3 regions of the Actinoplanes sp. NPDC051859 genome follow, and region 2 is predicted to be linked to each of the others. Evidence: riboswitches for the same ligand, from Rfam matches in the RefSeq annotation. Region 2 holds a riboswitch; each other region holds the start of a gene.

Region 1 (9,682 bases), on a different contig from region 2:
CGGATCGCCTGCTCCTTGGAGCCGGCGTGTTTCCACCACTTCTGCTCGAAGGCGAGGATCTGCTGCTCGCGTTCGGTGAGGGCGGGCTGTTCGGTGTCGATCTCGGCCTCCTCCGCACTGCGGGGGGCCGGGACGTGCTGCTGGTCGGTCGGGGCGGCGTCGGGCTGCATAGGTGACCTCGGGGTGATGGAAGGCAGCGCGGAGGGGAACGCCACCATAGTGGCAGTCGTCGCTCCCCGCCGCGCGCCTTCGGCCGAAGTTACCTCAGGTGATGTCTCGGCTACGCAGAGTCCACATTGCTGCGGCGATCACCGCGGCCACCGTGACCGCGAAGAGGCCACCCGCCGCCGGCCACTCGATCGTCATCGTCGGTGGCTCGCAGCCGGTCGCCGAGTTGAGGCAGGGCGCGTTCCAGTCGGTGATCTTGTAGGACTTGTCCATCCATGCCGCCACCCAGGTCGGGATCAGGTACTTCTCCGCGTAGGACACCTGGGCCATCGCCAGCACCGTGCCGAGGCCGAACTGGAACAACACGACGACGGCGATGGCCGCGCCCATGGCCACCGCGGTGTGCCGGCCGATCGAAGCCAGGCCGAAGCCGACCGCGCCGAAGACGAGCACCAGGACCAGGCCGCGCAGCTCCATCAGCAGCATCGACTGCCAGGCCCCCGAGGTCATGCCGTCCAGCGTGCCGCGCAGGTTGGCGATGACCGCGAAGATGCCCGTCCACACGGCGGAGAGCACCACCGTGATGCCGGTCAGCACCACCAGCAGCGCGGCCAACTTCGTGCTCAACACCTTGATCCGTTGTGGCCGCCACAGCAGCAGATTCATCATGCCGCCGCTGCTCCACTCCGCGCCCACGAAGGAAGCGCCGAGCACGAACGCCAGCACCGCGAGCAACGCGGCGAGCGTCGTCGCCATCGCCCCGAAGTGCTTCTTGAAATTGAAGGTCGAGGGCATGTACCACTCGGCCTGGTAGTCCTCGCGAGTCGGTGTCCACTGGGTGCACTCCGGCTGAATCGCGCAGATCTTGTTCTGCTCGACGGACATCGCCAGATCCCGCTGGAAGCTGGCCTCCGCCTCCTTCTCCGCGGCCGCGACCACCTCGGGGGTGGACTTCTGGTTCGTGAAGAACATGCCGACGGAGATCGCCCCGAGCACGAGCACGAGCCCGAGCACGAAGAAGCGGGTGAAGCGGCGCTTGGTGAAGCGCTTGGTCTCTGCCGTGTACAGGCTCAATGTCCCCACCCACCCTGCGCCGGACCCGACTGGGCCATGACCGTCTGATCCACCTGGCGGTGCTCGCCCGCCACCGGCGCGGTGCCGGTGAGCTCGAGGAAGACGCTTTCCAGGTCGACCGTGACCGGGCTGAGCTCGGAAACGAACAGGCCGCGTTCGGCCAGCGCCCGGGTGATCGCGCTCGGCTGGTTGACCGCCGCGACCATGAGGTGATCCCCCTCGAGGTTGACCTGAGCGCCCAGCTCGCGCAGCGCGGTAGCCGCGGCGAACAGGCCCTCCGGGGTCTCCATCCGCACCCGCACGGCCGAAGAAGCGTGCTGGGCCAGCACGTCAGCGACGGCACCCGCGGCGACCCGGCGCCCGCCGGCGATGATCGTCACCGAGTCGCAGATCAGCTGGATCTCGGCGAGGATGTGGCTGGACAGCACGACCGTCATGCCGGACTCGGCGAGGTTGCGCATCAACGTCCGCATCTCGCGGATGCCGCCCGGGTCGAGACCGTTCGCAGGCTCGTCCAGAATCAGCAGCTTGGGGTTCTTGAGCAGCGCGGACGACACCGCGAGGCGCTGCTTCATGCCGAGCGAGTAGGTCTTGACCCGGTCCGAGGCGCGGTCGCGCAGCCCGACCAGCTCCAGCACCTCGTCCACCCGCTGCGGGGCCACGCCACCCGCGTCGGCGAGCAGCGACAGCGTGTCGCGCGCGGTGAAGTTGCCAAAGAACTGCGGGCTCTCGACGATCGCCCCGACCGAGCCGGCGATCTCGGGCAGCGCGGCGGGGACCTCGCGGCCGAGGATCGCCATCCGGCCGGCGTTCGGCCGGATCAGGCCGAGCAGGGTACGCAGGGTGGTGGTTTTGCCCGAGCCGTTGGGACCCAGGAAGCCGTGCACCTGGCCGGACTCGACCACCATGTCGAAGCCGTCGAGTGCCCTGCGCACCCCCTTCCGGGTCTTATAGGTCTTCTGGAGACCTTCGATCTCAAGGACGGCGGCCACGCCGAACCTCCTGGCTTGTGGGGGAATGACGTCCGTCACCCTAAGCAACGTGTGCCACCGGGGCGGGGAGGCGAGGCCCACGCTTCGGGACGATCCTCTTGGCAATCCGCCGCGGCCACGTAAAGTGGCGATGACACAACTGAATACCTCATCCAGAGGGGCTGAGGGATACGGCCCGACGACGCCCCGGCAACCACCACGCGCATCGAGCGTGGCAGGTGCTAATTCCGTCCCAGCAGCAGCTGGGAAAGATGAGAAGGAGCCTCGTATGACGTCGACCGTCGACGCCCCCGCCACCAGCCCCGCCCGCGCCCTCGTCTGTCGCGGTTGCGGCACCGAGTTCCCCCTCGCCGCGCAGCACGCCTGCTTCGAGTGCTTCGGGCCGCTGGAAGTCGCTTACGACGCCGCCGCTCTCGCCGCGGTCACCCGTGAGCAGATCGAGGCCGGACCGCAGAACATCTGGCGCTACGCCGCGCTGCTGCCCGCCGGCCAGGACCCGGCCACGCGGGTCACCCTCGACCCCGGCCTGACCCCACTCGTCGCCGCGCCCGCCCTGGCCGCCGAGCTGGGCCTGCGCGCGCCGCTGTGGGTCAAGGACGACTCGGCCAACCCGACCCACTCGTTCAAGGACCGGGTCGTCTCTGTGGCCCTGACCGCCGCCCGCGAGCTCGGCTTCACCCGCTTCGCGTGCGCCTCCACCGGCAACCTCGCCAATTCCGTCGCCGCGCACGCCGCCCGGGCCGGCGTACCCAGCATCGTGTTCATCCCCGGCGACCTCGAACCCGGAAAGATCATCACTTCGGCGGTGTACGGCGGCGACCTCGTCGCCATCGACGGCTCCTACGACGACGTCAACCGGCTCTGCGGCGAGCTCGTCGAAACCGACGAGTTCGAGGACACCGCCTTCGTCAACGTCAACGTGCGCCCGTTCTACGCCGAAGGATCCAAGACGCTCGGGTACGAGGTGGCCGAACAGCTCGGCTGGCGCATCCCCGCCCAGGTGGTCATCCCGATGGCCTCCGGCGAACTGCTGACCAAGGTGGACAAGGCGTTCAGCGAGCTCGTCGAGATCGGCCTGGTCGAGGCGCCCGCGGACGGCTGGACGGTGTTCGGCGCCCAGTCCACCGGCTGCAACCCCATCGCCGCCGCGCTGCACCAGGGCACCGACCAGATCGTGCCGGTCAAGCCCACCGGCATCGCGAAGTCGCTCAACATCGGCGACCCGGCAGCCGGGGCGTACGCCATCGAGGCCGTCCAGCGCACCGGCGGCTGGATGGACCACGCGAACGACGACGAGATCCGCGAGGGCATCCGGTTGCTCGCCCGGACCACCGGTGTGTTCGCGGAAACCGCCGGCGGCACGACTGTGGCGGTGCTCAAGAAGCTCGTGGAAAGCGGCCGGCTCGACCCTGAGAAGGAGACGGTTGTCTACAACACCGGCGAGGGCCTGAAAACCATCGACGCGGTCGCCGAACTGGTTGGCCCCACCCACCGGATCCAGCCCTCCCTGCGCGGCGCCCGCGACGCCGGATTGCTGGGATGACACTGTGTAGTCAGTAATCAGCCGTACGTCGAGATTTCCTACCCGCGAGGTCTTGCGCGCGGATCTCGGGATCGGCAGGATGCTCTACGCGGGAGGACGCGACGCCGTACGCGGCCCCACCTCGAGCTTGGCGACAATCTCTTGGGGCCCAACGACCCAGTGCCGGAGGCGCTGTGCGCGCGTCCTCCCGACCAAACTTCGCTACGGAGCTTTCCGCCGCCACCGTGGTCGCAGCGGCGCCTCGGCATAGCCGCCCGAGTCGAGCCCCGCGTGCCGCTCGAAGAAGTTCCGACTGCCGTAGGTGCCGGTCGCCAGCCAGGAGTAACCACAGGCCGCCCAGTAAGCCGGCCAGAAGAGCGGACCGAGGACGGCGTACTGATCTGCATGCCGGCTTTCGTGGGCGAGTAGCTCGGCGCGGTCAGCGTGCAGCAGCCACTCGGCGGACCGCCGGGTGATGATGACCGACCCGACGGTGAAGCAACTCGCGGGCGGAATCCGCCGCCGGTAACCCTCCGCGACCAGAATGCCGTCCCGGCCCCGCCGCACCTTCGCACCGGTCAGCACGGCGATCCCCAGCCCGGCCAGCGTGGTGCCGTTGACGGCGGTGAGCACCGACCGCGTCAGCCGCCACCGCCGCCCGGTCATGCTCGGCGGCGCATCTGCAGTTCGCGCAGGCCGGGAATGACCGGGTGCGGGACTCGCACACCGGTGTCCTCGAAGCCCAACCGCTCGTACGCCCGCACCGCCCGGTCGTTGCCCAGCACCACCTCGAGCATGAGCTCGCGCCGGCCGCTGGCGAGTGACCACTCGGCCACCGCCTCCAGCAGGGAGTCGAGCACACCGGTCCGGCGGTGCGCCGGGGTGATGTAGACCGCGAAAACCACCGTCGTCGCCGGATCCTCGGGCAGCACCGTCCCGCCCGCATGGCCGATCAGCCGACCACCTGCGTGGCTGTTCTCCCCGTGGGGGCCGGTCTCCCTGTGCGGATCGGCGACGAACTGAGCCAGGCGGGGGCCGCCAGCTGCCAACTCGATGCGGCGGCAGAAGTCTGCGTGTGGGCGGGCGGCCGCCTGGGCCAGTGTCTCCAGGAAGGCGAGTGGGCTGTCGGCCAGCATCTCGAGCCGCAGCGCACGCATCCGAGCCGCGTCATCGGCCCGCACCCGGTGCACGGCGAGCGCTGGCGCCAAAGTGCTGGTCATGCTGCTTGTACTACCTGTTTGTCCGGGGTCAGGCAAGGGGGATGGCGCTATTGCAGCTCCCCGCGCCGCTTCTCCCGTACGGTCCCCGGGGGTGGTCGTTGTCCTTGCACTCGACCCCCGAGAGTGCTAAACAAGTTCTTGGCACTCGCGCCACGTGAGTGCCAGCAGGTCGGGACGGTGGGGTCACGGCTACGGCGCCGCCATCGGTGTCGCAGCACGGGACCGGTCGTCGCGGGCTATCCGGCTCGACCTACCGGACGTCGCATCGCCAGGTGGTGACGTCCGAAAGCGTTTCCTCACCGTGCGGAGGGCTAGGCCGAGCAGGCCCGGCGCCGCGAATGTCCAGGAGGACACAGCCGAATGGCCAAGATCATCGCATTCGACGAGGAAGCTCGTCGCGGCCTCGAGCGGGGCATGAACCAGCTCGCTGACGCCGTCAAGGTGACGCTCGGCCCCAAGGGCCGCAACGTCGTGCTCGAGAAGAAGTGGGGCGCCCCCACGATCACCAACGATGGTGTGTCCATCGCCAAGGAGATCGAGCTCGAGGACACCTTCGAGAAGATCGGCGCCGAGCTGGTCAAGGAGGTCGCCAAGAAGACCGACGACGTTGCCGGTGACGGCACGACGACGGCGACCGTCCTCGCCCAGGCGCTGGTTCGTGAGGGTCTGCGCAACGTTGCCGCCGGCGCCAACCCGATGGCCCTGAAGCGGGGCATCGAGGCCGCTGTTGCCAGCGTCTCCGAGGGCCTGCAGCAGCTCGCCAAGGACGTGGAGACCAAGGAGCAGATCGCCTCCACCGCCTCCATCTCCGCCGGTGACTCCACGGTCGGCGAGATCATCGCCGAGGCCATGGACAAGGTCGGCAAGGAAGGCGTCATCACCGTCGAGGAGAGCAACACCTTCGGGCTCGAGCTGGAGCTCACCGAGGGCATGCGCTTCGACAAGGGCTACATCTCGGCCTACTTCATGACCGACGCCGAGCGCATGGAGGCCGTCTTCGACGACCCCTACATCCTCATCGCGAACAGCAAGATCTCCGCGGTCAAGGACCTCCTCCCGGTCCTCGAGAAGGTCATGCAGGGCGGCAAGCCGCTCGTCATCATCGCCGAGGACGTCGAGGGCGAGGCCCTGGCCACCCTGGTCGTCAACAAGGTCCGTGGCACCTTCAAGTCCGTCGCCGTCAAGGCCCCGGGCTTCGGTGACCGCCGCAAGGCCATGCTGGACGACATCGCCATCCTCACCGGTGGCACGGTCATCAGCGAAGAGGTCGGCCTCAAGCTGGACGCTGCCGACCTGAGCCTGCTGGGCCAGGCCCGCAAGGTCGTCATCACCAAGGACGAGACCACCATCGTCGACGGTGCCGGCAACGCCGAGCAGATCCAGGGCCGGGTCAACCAGATCCGCGCCGAGATCGAGAAGTCGGACTCCGACTACGACCGCGAGAAGCTGCAGGAGCGCCTGGCCAAGCTGGCCGGCGGCGTTGCGGTCATCAAGGTCGGCGCGGCCACCGAGGTCGAGCTCAAGGAGCGCAAGCACCGCATCGAGGACGCCGTTCGCAACGCGAAGGCGGCCGTCGAGGAGGGCATCGTGCCCGGCGGTGGCGTGGCGCTCGTGCAGGCCGGCAAGACCGCGTTCGACAAGCTGGACCTGACCGGCGACGAGGCCACCGGTGCCAACATCGTCAAGGTCGCGCTCGACGCCCCGCTGCGGCAGATCGCCGTGAACGCCGGCCTCGAGGGCGGCGTCGTGACGGAGAAGGTGCGCAACCTGGAGGCCGGCCACGGCCTCAACGCCGCCACCGGCGAGTACGTCGACCTGCTGGCCGCGGGCATCATCGACCCGGCCAAGGTCACCCGCTCGGCGCTGCAGAACGCCGCGTCGATCGCCGCGCTGTTCCTCACCACCGAGGCGGTCGTGGCGGACAAGCCCGAGAAGACCCCGGCCCCGGCCGGCGCCCCGGGCGGCGGAGACATGGACTTCTGAGTCCACTGCTACACCGAAACGGGCCGTCCCCTTGGGGGCGGCCCGTTTTCCGTTGCCGCTAGCGGAGGCTGGTGTCGAGCTCGCGGTCCGGCTGGGGCTGTGGCAGGTCTGTGAGGTCGCGCAGGCCGCGGACCGGGGAGAGCAGCCAGGCTAGGGGAGCGCAGACGGTGACTACCCCGAGGATGAGCAGGGTGCCGCGGGTGCCGAGCGGGCCGGCCAGTGCACCCGCGATCAGGCCGCCGAGCGGGATCGCGCCCCAGGACACGAAGCGGACCGTCGCCATGACCCGGCTGAGCAGCTCAGGAGGGCTGGCCAGCTGACGGTACGTCCGGGTCGTCACGCTCAGCACGACCACTCCGGCAGCGAAGGTGAAGCTGCCTAGGGCGAAGAACGCGGAGGCGAAAATGCCTGTGCCCCAGGGAATGGTGAGTGCACCGGCGACCGACACCAATCCAGCGATGATCATGGCGCGCGCAGAGCCGACCAGGTCGGTGAACCGGGTGGTCAAGGCGGCGCCGACGAGACTGCCGACGCCCTCCGCAGCGAGCAGGACGCCGACCAGGCTGGGCGCGGCATGCAGGTCGCGGACCAGGTAGAGCGGGAAGAGGGCGAGCTGGGCGCCGCAGACGAAGTTGACGGCCGTGGCGGCCCACATTCCCGGACCCATGACCGGGTGCCGGACGACATAGGTGAAGCCTTCGCGGATCATCGCGCCCAGCGGCGGCCAGCGGTCGGGTCGGGCGGCACGCCGGGCCGGCAGCGTGCGCAGCAGCAGGGCGGAAACCAGGTAGCTGACCGCGTCGAACAGTAGCGTCGGCACCGCGCCGAGCGCCTGCACGATGACGCCGCCGAGGGCCGGGCCGCCCAGCTCGGTGACGGAGTGGGTTCCCGAGGTGAGGCTGTTGCGGGACTGGAGCTGATCGCGGTCGACGATCTCGGGCAGGAACGTCGAGTTCGCAACGTCGAAGATCACGTTGGCGAAGCTGATCACCAGGGCAGTGATGACGAGGTGGGTGACCGTGAGCCGGTCGGCCCACCAGGCGAGGGGAACCGTCCCGACGGCGATCGCCCGGGCCAGGTCCGCGCCGATCTGGGCACCGCGCAGGGGTAGGCGTTGCACGATCACCCCGGCGGGAAGTCCGATCACGATCCAGGCGGCGTACCGGGCCGCCGCGATCAGGCCGATCTCGAACGGCGTCGCATCGAGGACCGCGAGTGCCGTCAGCGGTAACGCCACGCCCCCGATAGCCGACCCCCACGCACTGGTCGTGCCAGCCGCCCACCACCGCCAGAAGACACTCACGGTTCCCCCCGTCCCGTCGAGTCAGTTTCAATTTGGAACGGACTATACTGGGCGGCGTGCGACGGGTCGACCTCACGGATGCGGACTGTGGCATCGCGCAGGCGCTCGGCGTGCTCACCGACTGGTGGACATTCCTGGTGGTGCGCGATATCGCCGGCGGGGTGACCCGCTTCGACGGGCTGCAACGGGAACTGGGCATGAGCCGCCGCGCGCTGGCCGAGCGGCTCGGCAGCCTCGTCGAGCACGGGGTGCTGCGGCGGGTCGCCTATTCCGACCATCCGCCGCGCTACGACTACCTGTTGACGGACAAGGGTGCGGGGCTGCTGCCCGTCCTCATCGCGTTGCAGGACTGGGGCACCCGGCACGTCATGGGTGACGGGTCGTTGACCGCGACGTCCGCACCCACGTCCGCCGAGGCGCGCCGGGTGCACGGACTGGTCGGCCGCCGCGTCGCGCACCTGGCGGTCGAAGCGCCCACGGTCCTGTATTTCTATCCCGGTGCGTGGGCGCCCGGAACGCAGGGCTATCCGCCGGGCTGGACAGACATTCCCGGTGCCGGCGGCTGCACCCTGGAGTCGACCACCTACGCCGCCAGGGCCGCGGACTTCGCCGACCGCGGCGTGCGGATCTGCGGGGTCAGCACGCAACGGCCGGATCAGCTCGAGGCCTTCGCTGCGTACGCGAAGCTGCCGTTTCCGCTGGTCTCGGACGCTGAGGGCAAGCTGGCCGCAAGCCTGCGACTGCCGACCTTCCGGGCCGGCGGCGTCGACCGGTTCAAGCGGCTGACCCTGTTCGTCGATGCGGCAGCGACGATCCGGGCGGTGCAGTTCCCGGTCACCGATCCCGCCGGATCGGTCACCGAGATGCTCGAACTCGTGGCCTGAAAAACATCCCATCGGCGGCGCGGGTGGGTACGGCGCTACGGTGGGACCGTGCGTTCTCCCTCCGTGTCCCGGTACTCGGCCGGGCGGCTCTCACCGATCCGCCGGGTTGCCGACCTCAAACGGCTGCGCGATGAGCAGTTCGACGTGCTCGTCATCGGCGGCGGTGTCACCGGCGCCGGGGCCGCCCTCGACGCCGCCTCGCGTGGTCTGAAGGTCGCCCTCGTGGAGGCGCGCGACCTCGCCTCCGGCACGTCCAGCCGGTCCAGCAAGCTCATCCACGGCGGCCTGCGCTACCTCGAGCAGCTCGAACTGCACCTGGTGCACGAGGCGCTGACCGAGCGCGGCCTGCTCACCAGCCGGCTCGCGCCGCACCTGGTCCGGCCGGTGCCGATCCTGGTGCCGCTGGAGACCGCCTCGCCGCCCGCGCGGGCCTGGAATCGGGTCTACTACGGGCTGGGCGTGGCCGCGTACGACGTGTTCGCCGGGCTGTTCGGGCAGGGGCGCGGCATGCCGTTGCACCGGCACCTGAGCCGGGA
Region 2 (9,682 bases):
GAGATGCCGCCGGCGAATGCGCTGCGGAACGACAGCGCGATCCGCAACCGGCCCGGATCCCGGCCCACGGCGGGGAGCACCGGCACCGGCGGCGGCTGGTGCAGGTCGCCTTGATGGCTGCCGGCGGCCGAGTCGAGCAGCAGTGCGGCGTCGGCGACCGTGCGAGCCAGTGGCCCGTACCCGGTGAGCCCGTGGAACGCCTCCGGGTGCGGCCAGGTGCTGATCCGGCCGCGTTGGGGTTTGATGCCGACCAGGTGGGTCCAGGCGGCCGGGATGCGCACCGAACCGGCACCGTCGGAGCCCAGCGCTGCCGCGACGAGCCCGGCGGCCACCGCAGCGGCAGCGCCGCCCGAGGACCCGCCGGGGGTCCGGTCCAGCGCCCACGGGTTGCGGGTGGCGCCGAAGGCCGGCCCCTCGGTGAACGGCCACTGGCCCAGCTCACACGTGTTGGTCTTGCCCACCACGACCGCTCCGGCGGCCCGCAGCCGGCGGACCGCCTCGGCGTCGGTCTCCTGCGGCGGAAATTCGCCGTCGCAGCCGAACGCGGTGGGGTCCCCGGCCACGTCGATATCGTCCTTGAGCGCGACGGGGACGCCCAGCAGGGGCAGCCGTTCCCCTGCGGCGAGGCGTCGGTCGGCGTCCTCGGCCTCCGCGAACGCGGCCTCGGCCCGCAACCGCCGAAACGCGTTGAGCGTCGGTTGAGCTGCTTCGATGCGCAGCAGGGCCCGTTCGACGAGCGACGTCGACGTGACCGTGCCCTCGGCCAGTGCCTGTGCCTGGGCCGTGAGTCCGTCGGGTGCGGCGTGGGCCATGGACATCCCCTGTCGTCGACGCGGTGAAACGCATCGAACGATAGGCAATGGTGGCTGCCGCGTATAGGTTGATCTCAATAAAAAGCCCGATCAGCCCTAGGCCCGGGTCACCGCACCCGCTTGACCCCCACCCGCGGCTCGCCCGCAGCCGACAGCAGGAGCACCTCGTCGCCGGTGCCGACCAGCTCCAGCTGCAGCACCGCGATGTGCCCGGCGCCAACCGACACCAGCCCGGCGCCGGTCACGGTCAGGATGCCCGGCCAGCTCAGATCCTCCTCGAGCAGCCGGACCAGGCCGTCGGTCACCGGGCCGTCGCCGCTCTCGCGCGCCGCCACTGGCAACGTGTCGGGCACCGTACGCCCCGCAGCCACCAGCCGATGCACTCCGATCCCGATCCGTCCTTCCCGGACCTGCGCGTCGAGGCAGATCGGTCCATGCTCCGCTGGCAGCGCATTCAGGGCAGTAGCCGCAGCTGTGGCATCGTCCGGATCGGCGGACACTTGCAGCACTTCCGCCAGCGGAGCCGCAGAGTGCTCGAACGCCCCACGGAACACTTCCATGAAACTGCGGAACGCCGGCAGTTCGTCCGTGCCAAGGTCGATCCGCACCGCGTCGAAGATGAAGCTCTCCCGCATCGTCGCCTCCCCCATCGGCTGCCACGTTCCGCCGAGCGTGGCACGCCCCGGTCGCTTCCCGGCGGCGAACGCTGAAGGTTGTCAGCGAACCGACACCCGGGCGGCAACCCGGTGGCACTCAGTGCGGTCTGCCGGCGGCCGATTCCATCCTTGACGCCAACCTGGGAGGGATTGCCGGTGCTTGTTCGTACCTGGATTCTGCGGCTGGCGGCAGCGGCGCTCCTCCCGGTCCTGCTCAGCGGCTGCGATGTGCCCGAGGCGCTCGGCGGCAAGGGGTCCGCGAAGGAAGCCGACCAGGCGGCCGAGCCCGCGGCGGGCTGGATCGTCGTCAAGCAGGGTGCGAAGGCCCCGGAGAAGACCGCGCCGAAGGCGGTGCCGACGCCCAGCGCCACTGTTCCACCGGCCAAGCCGGCCGCGGCGCCCGCGCCCGCGCAGACCGGGCGCAGCACCGATCTGCGCTGCAGCGAAAACTACCAGCCCGGCAAGATCGACGGGCTGGACACCACGATCGGATCCACCTCAGCCACCGTGCGCTGGCTCGACACTGGCGACAAGAGCGTGCTCACTTACCGCGTCACCAGCATCTCCCAGCAGCTGAACTCCGGTGCGCAGCCGCCGCTGGTGTGGCAGGAGGTCAAGCCGGCCAAGGGTTGCGCGATGCTTTCCGCGGTCATCACCGGCCTGAAGCCGAAGACGCCGTACATGTTCTCGGTCGACATCGTCCGGGCGACCTCCTGGCAGAACGGGCTGATGGCCGCGACCGTCGCCCGGTCCCCGGTGATCAAGACGCTCTAGAGCACCTGCGAGAGGAACTGGCGCAACCGCGGATGGGTCGCCCGCTCGAAGATCTCGGCCGGGGGACCGGCCTCGAGCACGACCCCGCGATCCATGAAGGCGACGGTGTCGGCGACCTCCCGAGCGAAGCCCATCTCGTGAGTCACCACGACCATGGTCATGCCCCCGGCGGCCAGGTCGGCCATCAGGCCGAGCACGCCCTTGACCAGCTCCGGGTCGAGCGCGGAGGTGGCCTCATCGAAGAGCATCACCTGCGGCTGCAACGCCAGGGCGCGCGCGATCGCGACGCGCTGCTGCTGGCCGCCGGACAGGTGCGCCGGGCGGGCGTCGGCCTTGGCCGACAACCCCACCAGATCCAGTTGGGTACGGGCGATCGCCACCGCCTCGTCCTCGGACAGCTGCTTCAACCGGCGCAGCGCGAGCGTGATGTTGCGCAGCACGCTCATGTGCGGAAACAGGTTGAACTGTTGGAACACCATCCCGACCCGTTGCCGCAGCCGGTCCGGGTCGTCGGCTAGCACGCTGCGGCCGTCCAGCAGGACGTCGCCGCGGTCCGGCTCGATCAGGCGGTTGATGGTGCGCAGCAGCGTCGACTTGCCGGAGCCGGACGGCCCGATGACACACGCGGTCTCGCCGCGGGCCACGTCGAGGTCGACGCCGCGCAGCACCTTGTTCGGTCCGAAGGCCAGGTGGATGTCGCGCAGCGCCAGGCTGACGGAAGTGGCGACGTCGGTCATCGTTCGGTTCCCCTCACCGCGCCGGACAGGGCCAGGTCGTCATCGTCGTCGGGTGCCGCGGGTTGTCGGCCGTTCCGCAGCCGCCGGTCGATCCAGTTGACGATGTGGGTCAGCGGCACGGTCAGCGCGAGATAGAACAGCCCGGCCAGCAGCAGCGCGGACTCGTTGCCCGTGGTAGCGGCATGGTCTTGCCCGATCCGGAACAGTTCCCGCTGGCTGGCGACCAGTCCGAGGAAGTAGACCAGGCTGGAGTCCTTGATCAGGGCGATCAGCTGGTTCACCCAGGCCGGCAACACCCGGCGAATGCCCTGCGGAATGATCACCAGCCGCATCGACTCGGCCCAGGAGAAACCGAGCGCGCGGGCGCCCTCCAGTTGGGCTGCCTCCACGGACTGGATGCCGGACCGGAAAATCTCTCCGATGTACGCCGCCGCGATCAGCGACAGCGCCAGAATCCCCAGCGGGTAAGGGTTCGGCCCCCAGATCTCCATGCCCAGCGGCGCCAGCCCCACGCCGATCAGCAGGATGGTCGCCGCCGCCGGGAGCCCGCGGAACACGTCGGTGTAGACCCGGGCCGGCCAGCGCAGCCAACGGGTCCGCGAGATCCCGGCGACGGCCAGGAGGAGGCCGAAGATCGAGCCGAGCAGGGCGGCGGTGACCGCCAGGATCAGCGTGTTGCGCAACCCGACCGAAACCATCTCGGGCAGCGCGGCCCGCATCGACTCCCAGTCGAAGAACGTCTCCCACAGAGTGCTCAGCGCATCCATCCGTCGGTCACCGTCCCCTACTCGTTGTTCCGTAGTGTCAATCGCGGTCAGGAAGCAGCCGACGCGGAGGCCGCCGGAGCCGTGGCAGTGGCGGACGCAGTGGCGGACGCACTGGCCGCCGGAGTCGCCCCGGCCGAAGCCGAGCCCGCGGCCTTGCCGCTGCCGGGCTTGAAGTCGGCCGGCACGGGACGGCCGGGGTAGTACTGCTCCTGGAGCTTCTTCCAGGTGCCGTCCGCGATGACCTCGTCCAGGCCCTTGTTCAACGCCTCGCGCAGCTTGTCGTTGCCCTTCGCCACCGCATAGGCGGTCGGGGCGGGGGACAGCTCCTTGGCCGCGACCTTGATCTTCGAGTTGCTGTCCGCAGCGGACTTCTCGCCGATCTCCGCGGGCGCGATCCAGGCGTCTGCGGTGCCGGCCTTGAGCTGGTTGATCGCACCGTTGTAGTCGGGCACCCGCACCGGGTTGAGGCCCTTACCGCTGGCGTAGTCGTCCTGGACGGTGCCCTGCACGACGACGACCCGCTTGCCGGCGAGCTGGTCGAACGAGGTGATCGTCGAGTTTGCCGGCACGTCGAGTCCGAAGTAGCCGAAGTCGTAGCCGTTGCCGAAGTCGACGGTCTTCTTCCGCGCCTCGGTGATGGTGATGGAGGAGCTGCCGACGTCGAACTTCTTGTTGTTGACCTGGGACAGCAGGGCGGAGAAGTCGGTGCCGACGAACTCCACCTTGAGGTTCAGCTTGCCAGCGACCGCGGTGAGCAGGTCGTTGTCGAAGCCGGTGAACTTGCCGTCCTTGAGGTAGACGTTCGGCGGCGCGTCGGTCAGCGTGCCGGTCCGCAGCACACCCGGCGTCTGCAGGCCGTACGGGTTGTCGGCCGAGCTGGCGGCCTTGTCGTCGCCGCAGGCGGTGAGCAGGGTGGTGCCGAGGATCGCGGTGATGCCGAGGGCCGCGGCCCGGGTGAAGGCAGGCAGGAATCGCACAGGGTTCTCCGATGACAGGTGTTCGACGCGGGCAGAGCGCAGGGCTCCGCCACGCAGAGGGGAGGGCGTACTGAAGGGGGAGTGGGGCGCGGCTAGCGCGCGTCGCCGGGGCGACAGGCGGCGCTGCAGACCCGCATCATGTCGACGTGCCGGCGCTGGGTCAGGGCCGGTGTGATCGGATCGCGGGAAGACATGGTTCTCCTAGGTCGGGAATGACCTGGGAACCAGGCCACGCTTGCACGGCGAGCTTGCGCTCGGCGTGCCTGGTCTTCACCCGGGGCACCCCACCGCGGAGGAGGGTTGCCGGCCAGCAAGCCGGGGCTTGATGCTGGCGCTCATGACCTGGTCGAAAGGCTAGCAGCCGGGCTGGCCTTGCCGTCCAGTCAGTGAGACCACGCTCACCTGCCCGACACCCAAGGCATTGATGAGCGTCACTGAAGCTGCCAGGATGGGCCGATGACCATGCGAAGGCGGGTAGGACCGGCCGCGGCGGCCGTACTGCTGCTCCTGGCCGGGGCCTGGGCGGCCCCGGCGCCGGCGAGCGCCGAGCCTGCGGGCGGCGACGCGGACACTCCCTGGCGGCTGCGGCACTGGCCGCAGACCCAACCCTGGCAGCGGGACCAACCCGCGGCCGCGGCCCGCCCGGCCGGTGCCCCGAGCCCCATCGACCCGCAGATCTACGAGCTGCCGGACACGATGACCTGGGACGACTACGTCGCGGTGCCGGGCACCAACTGGGCGGACCCCGCAGTGCGCGGTTCGGTCCGCAATTTCAAGGGCGCGCTGGTGCTCGTCGACTTCGCCAACCAGCCCTTCGTGGTGACCCAGCCGGAACGGTCCACCATCTACGGCACTCCCATCGGTGTCCACGATGTACCGCGCGCCGACGTGCCCGAGTTCTACGGCGACTTCCTCAACAAGCCGGGCGGACTCAACCGCGGACACACCATCCACGAATACTGGATGGAGGACTCCGGCGGCCGGTTCGGCATCGAGCTCGGCAGCTTCGGCGTCTACCAGATGCCCCAGTTCAGCCACGAGTACGGTATCGAGACCTCCATGCAGCGCGGCCTCGGTTGCCCGGCCGGTGACACGTGCGGTCGCGACATTCGTACGGACGCCCGCGCGGCCTGGATCGCCGACGTGGGTGAGGAAACCGCCGCGCAGTTCGACTTCGTGTTCTTCCTCGCGGCCGGCCAGGACGAATCGGCGACCTGGCAGGAGTTCGGCGAGATGAAGTTCGCCACCAAGGAGCAGGTCTCGGACGCGTTCGGCCCACCGGACGCCGCTCTGCCCAACTGGAATGCCACCCGTTACGTCGAGTGGACGTCGTGGGCGGCCTCGTCGAACATCTGGCCCAACGCCACCAGCGGCAGCTCCGTGCAGGCCGAAAGCTCCGGCATGTCCACCTACGCGCACGAGTTCAGTCACATCCTCGGCGTCGGCGACAACTACAACAACCCGTACTCGGTGCCCGCCCGCCGCGACTACAGCGGACCGTGGGAAATGCTCAGCCGCGGCACCTTCAACGGCCCCGGCGGCCCGCACAGCCGCTGGCTCATCCCCGGCATGGCCGGCTCCTCCATGGGCGCCCAGCACATGCTGCGCAACAAGCTCAAGCTCGGCATCGTCGACAACGCCGCGGTGGTCCGCCTGTCCCGCGCCGCTCTCGCCACCTCCGGCGTCGTGGTGTCCCGCGTAACCGCCCGCACCGTGCAGGGCGGCACCGCCGGCATCAACGTCACCCTCGACGGCGGCGACCGCAGCCCCGCCTGCGACACCACCACCGACCCGTACTGCGACGGCGGCCGGTACGACAACTACACGCTCGAAGTCGTCGACCGGATGGGCTTCGACTCCTTCACTCCCGACTCGGGCGTCCTGCTCGCGAAGACCAAGAACGCCGACGCGGCCCCGTTCATCTGGACCATCGACGCCAACCCGCAGGACATCGACAAGGTGGACTTCGTGTCCCCCGACGGCACTGAAAAGAAGATGACCATCGGCGATTATCGGCAGCTCTCGGACGCCCTCTTCCACGCGGGCACCGACTCGGGCAGCCGCTACGAATACGTCGACACCGCCAACCGGCTCCACTTCTACGTATTGGACCGCCAACGGGATGCGGCCGGCGTGCTCTCCTACCGGGTGGCCGTACGCTCCCTCGACGGCGCCGGACCACACCGCCGCGGAGTCGCCCTCTCCGCCTCCACCGGCACTGCCACCGGCTCGGGCTGGTCCCGTTGCCGCCTCCCCATCCGCAACACCGGCAGCGCCACCGACGTCTACCGCATCGCCGCTTCGGCCGGTGCCGGCTGGACGGTGTCACTGCCGCGTGCCGTCACCGACGTGGCGGCCGGACAGGGCGGCACGGTCGAGGTCCACGTCAAGCGCCCTGCCGGTGCTGGACGCGGCACGACGGTGACGGTCACCGCCAAGTCGGAGAGCAACGCAGCCGTGGCCGCCACGGCTACCTGCCGAGTCCGCTGATCCCGCTATCGTGGTCCCGGTTCCCACCCGCGGGATCCGGGACCACGATGCTGGTGAAGGGCGGGTGCGCGCTTACCAGCGGTTGCGGGCTTCCTCAGCCCAGCCGGTGAGGCCGCTCAGGTCGACGCGATGGCCGGCGGAATCGGTGGCCCAGCCGGTGAAGTGGCCGAAGCACTGGTGGGTTTCGCCGGCGAGGATGCCGAGATTGGTGCGGGAAACGCGCTCGTGGAAAGGCTCGAAGCGCACGTCGACCCGTTCGCCCTGCACGCGCCAGGGTTGGCGCCAGGCCCGCCGGTCGTACGTCCAGACCAGGTCTTCGGAAATCTTGTGGAGGACGCCGTCGAGGATGAGGCCGTTCTCGGTGCTGCCCGTGCCGTCGGTCCACTTGCCACCGAGTTGGAGGGCGCGGCCCGGCGCATAGCCTGCGGCCCAGTTCCACGCCGCCGAGTACGGCCACTTGCCGCGCCCGTGGTCGAGGACGGCGAACGACCCGTCGAGCGGCACCGGGTGCAGGACGCCGCCGAGCCCGAGGGTGCCGTGGACGGGGCGGCCGACGTCCTTGAGCGTGTACTGGAAGCGGGTCGTGGACCAACCGACGACCACGCCGAGGACGTCGTGGCCGGTGTGGGGGATGGTCAGGTCGAGGTCGATGTTCTTGGCGTGGGCGCGCACGGTGGTCGCGGCGGCGTCCTGGTCGATGTCGATGGAGAGGCCGCCGCCCCGCGCGGACACCCGGCCAGTGCCGGACACCGGCGGAAATACGGCGTCCCGGGCAAACGGCACCGTCGCTTCGGCGGTCGTCTCGTGGCCGGTCGCCCGGTCGAGGACGTAGAGGCTGTGTACGCCGGCGTAGTCGAGGGATGACGCGACCACGCCGATGATGTGCGACGGGGTGACGACGCCCCAGTATTCCCACCGTTTGGTTCGCCCCCAGCCGCGCAGGTTGGCGTGGTGCAGGGGCGTGCGGCTGAAACCCACCGCGGCCGGGTTCAGGCGCCCGTCGGGGCGGCACAGCTCGACAGCTGAGGTGATCTCGCGTTCCCCGGTCATGGCCGCCATTTGATCACGCCCACTCTCGTACGGCCGGCACAGGATCGGCACAGGGAACGGACAGGTGCGCCGGGCGTACTGAGGAGGTCGTTGTCGTCTGGAGCTAGGAACGCCCGTGAATCAGCTGTTCGCCGTGGGTGCGGATCTCGTCGCCATCGCCTTGTTGACCTTCGCCGTCTATTTCCCGCGGCACCATCGGCGGGACCTGGTGGCCGCCTTTCTGACCGTGAACATCGGCGTGCTGGCCTGTGCGACGGTGCTGGGGTCGGCGAGCGTCGGGGCGGGGCTCGGTCTGGGGCTGTTCGGCGTGCTGTCGATCATCCGGTTGCGGTCGGACGAGATCGCCCAGGTCGATCTGGCCTACTACTTCGCCGCGCTGGCGTTGGGCCTGCTGGCCGGGCTGGGCGCCGAGCTGGGGTCGGTGACCTATGCGCTGATGGCCCTGGTGGTGGCGGCGCTGCTGATCGGCGACCATCCCCGGCTGTTGCGCCGCTACCGCAGTCAGACCGTGCAGCTCGATGTGGCGTACGCGGATGAGGACGCGCTGCGCGCCCACCTGGAGCTGATGATGAAGGTCCGGGTCGTGCACGTCAGCGTCAAGCACCTCGATCTGGTGAACGACACGACGCTGGTGGAGCTGCGCTATGTGGCGGCCACCCCGGTCGCGGTGGCTGATCGCGGTCCGGCGCTCGAACGGGTCAGCGCATGACCACCGCCGTGGCGGAGGAGGCCGCGCTGGCGCCTATCACGCTGGCCGAGCTGAACGAGCAGGCCGGGCTGCTCACGCGGGTGGACCGCAAGTATCTGCTTCCGGTCGCGGACCTGCCGCTGCTGTGGGCCGGGCTGCCCGCCGACGTGCGGGTGCTGGAGATCGACTCGCGGCGCCGGTTCGGCTACCGGTCGGACTACTTCGACACGCCCGCGCTGACCAGCTTTCACGGCGCCGCGCGCCGCAGGCGACGCCGGTTCAAGCTGCGGGTCCGCAGCTATCTCGACTCGGACCTGCGGTTCCTGGAAATCAAGACCCGGGGCGCGCGCGGCACCACCGTCAAGCAGAGATTTCCGTACGCGGGCAGCACCGCGTTTCTCCACCCGGCAGCCGCCGAGCTGGCCGTGGCAACACTGCACGCGGCGGGCGTTCCCGACGTGGGTGACCGGTTCGCTCGCACCCTGACCACCGAGTATGAGCGGATCACGCTGCTGCTGCCCGCCAGCGGCAGCCGGGTGACCGTCGACCGGCATCTCGGCTGGGCTGTGCCGGGCGGCGGCGAACTGAGTCTGCCGGGCCGGGTGATCGTGGAGACGAAGTCGGGCGGGTCCACCTCGCCCATCGACCGCCTGCTGTGGTCGTTGGGGCACCGACCGTGCGCGGTCTCGAAGTACGCCACCGGCCTCGCCGCCCTGCACCCCGCCCTGTCC
Region 3 (9,682 bases), on a different contig from region 2:
TCGGCGACGGCCTTGACCGCGCCTGCGTAGAGGAAGCCGACGGCGATGACCGGGTTGGCGCCGGCCGTGACGAGTTCGTTCAGCGCCGCCGTCCGGCCCGCGTCGTCCTCGGACTTGGTGGTCGTCTCGGTGGCCTGGATGAGCAGGTCCTTCTTGGCCCGGTCGATGCCCTGACCTGCTGCGTCGTTGAAGCTCTTGTCGCCGCGGCCCGCGCTGTCGTACGCGATGCCGACGTGGATCGCTTCCTTGCCGAGGCCGATGAGCTTGGTGTCCGTCGTGCCGGTGACCGGCGCGGCGGTGCAGGCCGACAGCAGCCCGACTGCGGCGGCCAGCAGGGCGGCGGTGATCCTTCTGCGCATCTGCATCCTCAGTACCGGAACTGCCCGACAGCGTCGCGCAGCGTGGTGGACATGCGGGTCAGCTCGGCCGCGGCCTCGCGGGCGCGGGCCACCTCGGCCGAGGTGACCGACGTGGCGGCGGCGACCGCGCGGATGTTCTCGGCGATGCTGGCGGTGCCGCTGGATGCGGCGACCGCGCCCCGGCTCATCTCGACGGTGGTGGCGGTCTGCTCCTCGACGGCTCCGGCGATGCTGGTCTGGTAGTCACTGATCCGCGCGATGACCCCGCCGATGTGCCCGATGGCGACCACGGCCGCCTCGGTGTCGCCCTGGATCGCCTTGACCAGGCCGTCGATCTCCTCAGCGGCTTTGGCGCTCTCCTGGGCCAGGTCCTTGACCTCACCGGCGACGACGGCGAAGCCCTTGCCGAGCTCGCCGGCGCGGGCAGCCTCGATGGTGGCGTTCAGCGCGAGCAGGTTGGTCTGCTCCGCGATGCTGGTGATCAGTCGGACGGCGTCGTTGATGGCTGAGGACGACGAGCCGAGGTTGGCGACGGTGCCGTTGGCGGTCTCGGCGGCGGCGACCGCTTCGGCGGCGACGGTGGCCGCGTCGGTGGCGTTGCGCGAGATCTCCTGGATGGAGATGCCCATCTCCTCCGAGCCGGAGGCCATCGAGTCCACGTTGCGGTTGACGTCCTCCGCGGCCCCGGCGACCAGGTCCGCCTGCAGCGACGTGTCGCCGACGCTCTTGCTGAAGGCCGCCGAGACGGCGTCCAGGTCCGCGGAGGTCCGGGTGAGTGCGTCCGCCTGGGTCGCGACGTCGGACACGATGGTACGCACGGAGTCGACCGCCTGCCCCAGCGCGACCGCCATCTGGCCGACCTCGTCGTGCCACTTGCTCTTCGGCGTCTCGGTCAGGTCACCATCGGCCACCCGGCGCAGCGCGTCGCGGGCGGCGCCGACGGGGCGCACGATGCTGCGGGTCACGACCCACGCGGATCCGGCGCCGAGCAGCAGCGCCAGGATCGTCGCCAGGCCGATCGCCCACTGTGCCCGCTGCGCGGAGTCCGCGGAAGCCTGCACGGCCTCGATGCTGCGGGCGTCCACGGAGGTCGCGAGCTTCTGGGCGTGGACCATGATCCGGTAGTAGCTGTTGAAGCTGTCGTTGATGGCGATCTGGTCGGCGTTCCACAGCGCCTGCGGCGTGCCCGGCTCGTACGCGGTGCCCAGCTTCTCGTTGACCTCGATGTAGGTGTTGAGTTCGGCGCGTACCTGCTGGAACAGCTCCTTCTCGGTGCCGTTGAAGTTGCCGATGTCCACCTGGGAGAGGAAGGTGCGGAAGGTGTCGCGCTCCTGCTGCCAGGCTTTGAACGCGACCGAGTCGCCGCCGATCGCGCGGGCGGCGCCGAGCCGGTAGATGTCGTTGATGTAGCTGGCCTGCCAGCCGTTGAGCAGGGCGGCGTGGGTCTTGATCTCCTCCGCCTGTCGCGTCGCCACCTCGAGCCTGCGGACGTCGTTCGCGGAACCCCGCTGCGCGACGATCGTGGCGAAGCCCATCGCGGCAACGCCGAGCAGCAGCACGAGGACAGCGGCGAAGGTCCCGAACAGACGGGTGCCGATAGAGAACCGCCGCACGTGGTCATCCCTCCGCTTGGGTGGCGGCGTACAGCTGCCGCATTTCCCCCTTCGGCATCGGCACAGCGCGACTGAGTGGTTAAGCGGATGTTCGGGCGACCCCGGCGTCCGGATTGGGTGATCCTGCGTGCCACCCCGTTCCGGACGCCGGTGCTACCGATTGACGTCAGTGGTTGATGCAGATTGCACTGCCGCTGGCGATGCCCAGGATCGCCAGGCTGTTGCCGCAGATGTTGACCGGGATCTCCAGCGACGTGTCGAAGCTGTTGCCGTTCAGCAGCCCGACGTTGGTGGTGTCCCAGTCGTCCCCGGCGACGTGCGCACTCGCGGGTCCGGCGCTGAACGCCAGGGCCGCGGCCGCAGTCGCGGTAGCGACGAGCAATCCCTTGACCAGTTTCATAGCTTTCCTTCCGTTTGTTCCAACAACTGCACACTCAAGGTAATTGTCGGATCACGGGCGGTTGGCACACTGCCGAGAGAACACTCTTACGGGGGTGTCTGCTAAGTTCGGCATTGGTCATGAGTGCCAGCACTGAGCCCCGGCTAGCTGGCCGGCAACCCTTGCGTCCGCGATGGGGTGCCCCGGGTGAAGACCGGGCCTGTGCCAACTCCGGCGCGGGCAAGCGCGGGCCTCATCCGGCCCCCGACCCGGGGAGCAATCTGTGATCACCACTTCTGTCGGCAGGGCCGTTCGGCATGACCTCGACGTCGTCGACCCCAACGCGAACGTCGCCCTCGCCAACGGCGACAGCATCCGCTTCGCCCACCTCGACTACGCCGCGTCGGCGCCATGCGTCCGCGCCGCCGCCGACGCCGTGCAGGACCTCATCCCGTGGTGCGGCAGCGTGCACCGCGGCACCGGCATCCGATCGCGCACCTCGACCCGGGCGTACGAGCGGGCCCGGGAGCGCGTCGCCACCTTCGTGGGTGCCCGCCCTGCCGACGCCGTCGTCTTCACCCGCAACACCACGGATGCGCTGAACCTGCTGGCTCGGGCGTTGCCGGACGGCACCACGACGATCGTGTTCGACACCGAACACCACGCCAACCTGCTGCCGTGGCCGCGGCAACTGCGCCTGCCCTGCCCGGAGACCCCGGACGAGGCGGTCGCTGCCGTCGAGCGGGCCCTGGCGACCGTACGCGGACCCGCGCTCGTCGCCGTGACCGCCGCCAGCAATGTCACCGGCGAGATCTGGCCGGTGCGCCGCATCGCCGACGTGGCACACGCCCACGGTGCCCGGGTCGCCGTCGACGCCGCTCAACTCGCCCCGCACTCCCCCGTCCTGCTCACCGACCTGGGCGTCGACTACCTGGCGTTCTCCGGCCACAAGCTGTACGCCCCCTTCGGCGCGGGAGTGCTGGCCGGCCGGTCCGACTGGCTGGACGCGGCACCGCCGTACCTCAGTGGCGGCGGCGCCAGCGCAGCGGTCGGCGACCAGCCCGGCGACGTGACCTGGACGACCGGCCCGGCACGGCACGAAGGCGGCACCCCTAACCTGCTGGGCGCAGCCGCACTCGGAGCGGTGTGCGCAGCCCTGCACCGCGCCGATCGGGCGGCTCTGCAGGCGCGCGAGCAGGAACTGCTGGCCCGCCTGCGCGACGGGCTGACCACGATCCCCGGCGCGGTCGAGGTGACCGCATTCCGCGGCGCAGCGCCGCGGGTGGGCATCGTGTCGCTCGCCCTGCCCGGCCACGACCCGGCCCGCATCGCCACCCACCTCGCCGACCGGTACGGCATCGGCGTCCGCGCCGGCCAGTTCTGCGCCCACCCGCTGACCCGGCGACTCATCGCCGGGCAGGCCACCACACCGTGTGGGGACGGCACCCCCGGGCTGCTGCGGGTGAGTTTCGGCCTCGGCACCCGCGACGACGACGTGGACCGGCTGGTATCCGCTCTCGGGGCGCTGATCAGCACCCGTTCGTAGCGGACCGGACCGCTCGCGCGGGCGGTAGGGTGCCAACGCTGCGCCCCGCAGGCGCTTTCGCTGAGCCCTGAGATGAGGACTTGATGAGCCGGCCGCTCCTGCCCGGCGATCCGCACCGGATCGGCCGGTACCGGTTGCGCGCCCGGCTCGGACGCGGCGGCATGGGCGCCGTGTATCTCGGCGAGGCGCCCGATGGGCGCCTGGTGGCTCTGAAGATGGTCCGCCCCGAATTCGCCCACGATCCCGGCTTCCGCAACCGGTTCCGCAGCGAGGTCAACCGCGCCCAGCAGGTGCCTCCGTTCAGCACCGCCGAAGTCCTCGACGCCGACCCCGATCACGATCCGCCCTATCTGGTCGTCGAGTACGTCGATGGGCCGAGCCTCGACACGGTTCTCAAGGAACGGGGACCGCTGCAGGGTTCCGCATTGCACAGCCTCGCCATCGGCACCGCCACCGCACTCGCCGCCATCCACGGCGCCGGGGTCATCCATCGTGACCTCAAACCGGCCAACGTGTTGCTTCCACCCGGCGGCATCAAGGTCATCGACTTCGGCATCGCTCGACCACAGGAGGCCACCAGTCACCACACCGCGACCGGGCACATGGTCGGCACGATCGCCTACATGGCGCCGGAGCGCTTCGAGCCGGCCGACCGGCACATTGTCGGCTTCCCGGCTGACGTGTTCGCCTGGGGCGTCCTGATCGCGCACGCTGCTGCCGGACGGACCCCGTTCGCGGCACCCACGCCGCCCGCCACGGCCATGCGGATCCTGACCGAGCCACCCGAGCTGACCGGCCTGCCGATCCTGCTGCACGGCCTGGTGGAGCGCGCCCTGGCGAAGGACCCGGCGGCTCGGCCGACCGCGCGTGAGCTGCTCGACACGCTCCTGGCGGGCGCCCCACCGGCAGCCGAATCCGCCACTCTGCTGCGCTCGTCCGCCGCGCCGGAGAGGTCGTCAGACGATGCACCCCGAGCGTGGCACCGTCGCAAGATCGTCGTAGCGACCGCGGCGATGCTGGGCGCCGCGGCGCTCGTCGTCGCCGGAGTCCTCACCGGTCCGCTGCGGCTGCAGCAGTCTGCACCGCCAGCGGCACCGGCCGCCGCGCCCGCACCGCCGCCGCCCAGCGCCGCGGCGGCCAGCCGGGACGGTGACGCTTTCGCCGGCAAACGCCGGGTCCGGCTGCGCATGTCGGACATCGACCGGGACCTCACCCTGCCGATCGAGGGCCCGGCCAAGGCAGCCGACGACACCGGTGAGGACGGGGTGTTCGTCCTGGTCCCGGCCGGCGTCGACTACCTGATCCAGTCGACGACTCCGGACGCTTTCGGCGCGCCGCGGTGCGTCGGCGTCCGCCTCCTTCCGGAGGGTCTGCTCGTGCTGGTCGCCACCGCCTGCGACGTCACCCAGGAAACGCTGTTCGCCTTCGCGGACACGGGCGCTCCAGACGGACCGGGCTACCGGATCGCCAGCGCCAAGTACGGCGCCGTGCAGTGGAACGCCGACCGCAAAGTCGTCTTTGTCGCGCCGCTGAAAACCAGCGCTGACGGCCTGCGCTTTCGCCTGGTGGATCGCGGCGCGCGGTGAGCGCCGTCGGGTCGGGGCGGCGCCGCTCGGCGAGCCGGATCCACCGAACCCGGCTATCCTCTCTCAGATGTCCAGGAACACCTTGGTCGCGTACGAGCCGGTCACTCCGCAGGGACTGCTCGCCGCGGCGTTAGACGGAGACCTCGACCTCGACTGCGCCGACGAAGTGCGGGACAGTCTCGTCTCGGCGGCCCGCGGCACCGGCTGCCGCTATCTGCACGTGGACGTCAGCCGCCTGACCTTCATCGATTCCTACGCCCTCGGCGCTCTGGTCAGCGCGCGTAACTCGACGGCGGCGGAGGGCGTCACACTGACGCTGACCAATCCCTCGCAGCCGGTGCGCAAAGCCATCCTGGTGACCGGCCTCGCGGACGTCTTCGGTCTCCCCGAGGAGATCTGACCTACGTCGATTGTGGGTGGGTCACCACCACGACCGGCCGCGGTGACCGCTTGATCAGATCGAGCGGGACGCTGCCGAGGAGGCGCTCGGCCACCTTGGGCCGGGTGCTCGAACCCACCACGATCAGGTCGGCCTCCTGCTCGTCGGCGAACGCCAGGATGCGGTCGAGCGCCCGCCCGGCCAGCACCGTCCGGGCGGCCTCGATCCCGGCGGCGGCCAGCCGATCCACCGCCGCGGTCGCGGCCCGCTCGGCGCGCTCCGCAAACACCGCACGGGGCACCGACGTCAGCCGTTCCAACTCCACCTCATCGACGGCGACCACCGCCACCGTCCCGCCGGTCTGTTTGGCCAGGCCCGCCGCGGCGTCGGCGACCCAGGGCTGATCGGCTTCCGGATTCGCGGCGAGCACGATGCGCATGCCATCGATCCTGCTGCACGGCGCGCCCGCGGACAACCCACACTCGACAGATCGGGCCGGGTGTACGAGGCTCGGACCTATGGCAGAGGCGGGCTCCCCCGAAACGGACCAGGCGACCGGACAGCCCGCACTCAACCGGGTCATCGGCCCGGGGCTGCTGCTGCTCTTCGTGGTCGGCGACATTCTCGGCACCGGCGTGTACGCCCTCACCGGCAAGGTCGCGTCCGAGGTCGGCGGGGCGGTGTGGTTGCCGTTCCTGCTCGCCTTCGCCGTGGCCCTGCTGACCGCCTTCAGCTATCTCGAGCTCGTGACGAAGTACCCCCGGGCGGCGGGTGCCGCGCTCTATACGCACAAGGCGTTCGGGGTGCATTTCCTGACGTTCATGGTCACCTTCGCGGTGATGTGCTCGGGCCTGACCTCGGCGTCCAGCGCCTCCAAGGCGTTCGCGGGCAACTTCGCGGAGGCCTTCGACCTGTCCATGGGCGAGGGTCTGGGACTCACCGCGGTCGCGGTCGGCTTCATGACGCTGATCGCCCTGGTCAACTTCCGCGGCGTCGGCGAGAGCGTCAAGCTCAACGTGGTGCTGACCCTGGTCGAGCTGACCGGCCTGTTGATCGTCATCGGCATCGGGGCGTGGGCACTCGGCGGCGGTGATGGCGACTTGTCCCGGCTGACCGACTTCAACACGCCGCCGGGCGAGAGTGCGTTCTTCTCCGTCACCGCGGCGACCGCGCTGGCCTTCTTCGCCATGGTCGGCTTCGAGGACTCGGTCAACATGGCGGAGGAGACCCGCGACCCGGTCCGGGTTTTCCCCAAGGTGATGCTGACCGGCCTGTGCATCACCGGCCTGATCTATGTCCTGGTGGCGATCTCAGCCGTCGCCCTGGTGTCTCCGGCGGACCTCGGCGAGGGCGACGCCCCGCTGCTGAAGGTGGTGTCGGCGGGTGCCCCGGCGTTCCCGCTGACCATCTTCGCCTTCATCACCATGTTCGCGGTGGCCAACTCCGCTCTGATCAACATGCTGATGGCGAGCCGGCTGCTCTACGGCATGGCGAATGAGCGGGTCCTGCCCAGGGTGCTCGGCCTCGTGCACCGCACCCGCCGTACCCCGTGGGTGGGGATTGTCTTCACCACCATGGTCGCTTTCGCCCTGATCTGGTTCGCCGACCTGACCGCGCTGGGCGGCACGACCTCGCTGCTGCTGCTGTGCGTCTTCACCATCGTCAACGTCGCGGTGCTGGTGCTGCGCCGGGACCGCGTCGAGCACCGCCACTTCAAGGCGCCGACGGTCATCCCGGTGATCGGCGCCATCACCTGCGCCTACCTGGCTAGTCCGCTGTCCGGCCGGGCCGGCAGCGACTATCGAGTCGCCGGCGTCCTGTTGCTTGTCGGCGTGGTGCTGTGGGCTGGCACGTGGCTCTACCGCCGGAGAGCTGCCGGCTGACGCAGGCACAGCTCGACCCGGTCCGCCACTTCCCGCAGATAGGGTCCGCGCACGTGGTCCACCTTGCCGTTCCACGACTCCGGACCGTGGCGAAGCAGCATCTCGGCGTGCCGGGTGGCGGGGGTGACCCGGTCGCCGCGCGGTCCCACGGTCTGATCGGCGTAGGTCAGCGCATCCGACATCAGCCCCTCTTCGTACGGGTACGCCGCGAGCCGGTCCGCCAGCCCACGGGCGACGGCGACGAAGCGGGCACCGGAGTGGTGGGCGACGCGGGCGGCGATCGCCAGGGGCCAGCCGCGCGCGGCGAGATGTTCCGCGCCGTCGAGCGGGTGAAAGCCGGTCACCACGGCCGGCGCGGCGTATCCGATGTCATGCAGCCAGGCGGCGGCGACCAGGACTTCCGCGTCGAGATCGAGCGGGCCGGCCAGCTCGGCGGCCCGTTCGGCCACGCCTTGGGTGTGCCGCCAACGGTCGCCCATGGCGCCGAGCAGGGCGTATGCGATCTCACGGGCGGCGGTGGCGAGGAGCGGCGTGCGTACCGTCATCGGCGGATCGTCGCCCGTCGAGGTGAACGAGGGGTGAAGCCGCCGTGCACACCGGCTTAAGTGGACTCGGTACCCCGAACTGGCCGATACTGGTGAGGGCGCGACCACGAGGAGTGAACGATGACCACTGGCCTCTCCGCGACAGGCGCGCGCTCCGGCGACGCCGCCAAGACACCCCTTGACCAGGTCCGGGCGGCCCGGCCCGGCGACATCGTCCGGATCGGACCGCAGGATCGGCCCGGTTCCGCCGTGGTCGCCGCGGTGGATGACGACGGCCGCTGCGGCCAGATCCTGCGGTGTGCCGCCGCCGAGGCCCACCGCCGGTCGCTCCCGCTGCGGGTCGTCCACGTGTGGGGCGCCCGACCGGGTGCGCGCGGCGGCGCCAGGATGGCCGACGCCGACCGGCTCCTCACCTGCTCCCTGTACGACCACCTGCCCGCCGACGTGGCCGCCGAGGCCGAACGGGCAATCCTGCATGATGACGACCCGGTCCGCGCCCTGACCGCGCTGAGCGCCGGCGCGGCACTGCTGGTCGTCGCGGCGCGTAGCCGGGCCGGCGAGACCGCCGAACCGGTCGGACGGACCGCCCGAGGCCTGCTGCTGGCCGCTGTCTGCCCACTCGCCGTCGTCATCCCCGCAGCGCCAGCCCGGCCCGTGCCGGCGCCGCGCGGGGCTCCCACCCATCGGTCACCGGCCCGCCCGGGCCGCATTCAGGAGGAACGATGAACGCATCGGTTGGCGATCGGCTCGTTCTGGCCGGCATCCACGTCGGCGACCCGCGGCGGGTCGGCGTGATCGTGGAAGTGCCGCATCCGGACGGCAGTCCGCCTTACCGCGTACGGTGGGCCGACAGCGACCACGATGTCCTGGTGTTCCCCGGCCCGGAGGCGCACGTGGAGCCGGCCGCGAGCCACCCGGCGTGACCGGACCCGCGCAAGGCCCCCTGGCCGGAGTCCGGGTGGTGGAGCTGGCGAGCCTGGCCCCCGCGCCGTTCGGGTGCATGATGCTCGCCGATCTGGGCGCCGATATCGTGCGCGTCGACCGACCCGGCCCGCGCGTCGCACCGGCCCCGCCGACCGGCGGCCCGCTGCAGCGCAGTCGCCGCACCACGGCGCTCGACCTGAAGTCACCCACGGGCGTCGCCGAGCTGCTACGGCTGGCCGCGCACGCCGACGTGCTCGTGGAGGCGTACCGGCCGGGCGTCGCCGAGCGCCTCGGCTTCGGCCCCGACGTCTGCCTGGCGCGCAACCCGAGGCTGGTGTACGCCCGGATGACCGGCTGGGGTCAGTCCGGGCCCCTGGCCCAGCGCGCCGGACACGACATCGACTACATCGCGTTGTCCGGCGCTCTGGAACCCCTCGGCCGAGCCGGGCAGGCCCCGCACGCCCCGCT

What was found. A riboswitch is a leader RNA that binds a small molecule or an ion and turns the genes downstream of it on or off. The one in region 2 is predicted to bind S-adenosylmethionine.
Region 1: another riboswitch for S-adenosylmethionine. It lies ahead of thrC (threonine synthase); the one in region 2 lies ahead of ACIA1L_RS26170 (ABC transporter substrate-binding protein).
Region 3: another riboswitch for S-adenosylmethionine. It lies ahead of ACIA1L_RS16610 (aminotransferase class V-fold PLP-dependent enzyme); the one in region 2 lies ahead of ACIA1L_RS26170 (ABC transporter substrate-binding protein).

Annotation. Positions count from the first base shown of each region.
Region 1 is NZ_JBITBX010000004.1:227,644-237,325, reverse strand. Features, by position in the region: gene ACIA1L_RS12105 (DUF3263 domain-containing protein) at 1-218, opposite strand, end outside; gene ACIA1L_RS12100 (ABC transporter permease subunit) at 265-1,251, opposite strand; gene ACIA1L_RS12095 (ATP-binding cassette domain-containing protein) at 1,239-2,234, opposite strand; SAM riboswitch class I at 2,380-2,492, shown strand; gene thrC (threonine synthase) at 2,503-3,777, shown strand; gene ACIA1L_RS12085 (hypothetical protein) at 3,979-4,422, opposite strand; gene ACIA1L_RS12080 (GNAT family N-acetyltransferase) at 4,419-4,976, opposite strand; gene groL (chaperonin GroEL) at 5,337-6,959, shown strand; gene ACIA1L_RS12070 (MFS transporter) at 7,018-8,262, opposite strand; gene ACIA1L_RS12065 (winged helix-turn-helix transcriptional regulator) at 8,319-9,146, shown strand; gene ACIA1L_RS12060 (glycerol-3-phosphate dehydrogenase/oxidase) at 9,210-9,682, shown strand, end outside.
Region 2 is NZ_JBITBX010000011.1:210,630-220,311, forward strand. Features, by position in the region: gene ACIA1L_RS26145 (amidase) at 1-818, opposite strand, end outside; gene ACIA1L_RS26150 (hypothetical protein) at 920-1,462, opposite strand; gene ACIA1L_RS26155 (hypothetical protein) at 1,625-2,242, shown strand; gene ACIA1L_RS26160 (amino acid ABC transporter ATP-binding protein) at 2,239-2,979, opposite strand; gene ACIA1L_RS26165 (amino acid ABC transporter permease) at 2,976-3,746, opposite strand; gene ACIA1L_RS26170 (ABC transporter substrate-binding protein) at 3,794-4,723, opposite strand; SAM riboswitch class IV at 4,950-5,066, opposite strand; gene ACIA1L_RS26175 (M6 family metalloprotease domain-containing protein) at 5,180-7,213, shown strand; gene ACIA1L_RS26180 (DUF2804 domain-containing protein) at 7,286-8,263, opposite strand; gene ACIA1L_RS26185 (DUF4956 domain-containing protein) at 8,379-8,972, shown strand; gene ACIA1L_RS26190 (polyphosphate polymerase domain-containing protein) at 8,969-9,682, shown strand, end outside.
Region 3 is NZ_JBITBX010000005.1:556,692-566,373, forward strand. Features, by position in the region: gene ACIA1L_RS16595 (BMP family protein) at 1-359, opposite strand, end outside; gene ACIA1L_RS16600 (methyl-accepting chemotaxis protein) at 368-1,972, opposite strand; gene ACIA1L_RS16605 (chaplin family protein) at 2,139-2,372, opposite strand; SAM riboswitch class IV at 2,488-2,604, shown strand; gene ACIA1L_RS16610 (aminotransferase class V-fold PLP-dependent enzyme) at 2,725-3,897, shown strand; gene ACIA1L_RS16615 (serine/threonine-protein kinase) at 3,981-5,483, shown strand; gene ACIA1L_RS16620 (STAS domain-containing protein) at 5,551-5,883, shown strand; gene ACIA1L_RS16625 (universal stress protein) at 5,885-6,301, opposite strand; gene ACIA1L_RS16630 (APC family permease) at 6,381-7,745, shown strand; gene ACIA1L_RS16635 (HDIG domain-containing metalloprotein) at 7,721-8,290, opposite strand; gene ACIA1L_RS16640 (universal stress protein) at 8,411-9,016, shown strand; gene ACIA1L_RS16645 (DUF1918 domain-containing protein) at 9,013-9,213, shown strand; gene ACIA1L_RS16650 (CaiB/BaiF CoA transferase family protein) at 9,210-9,682, shown strand, end outside.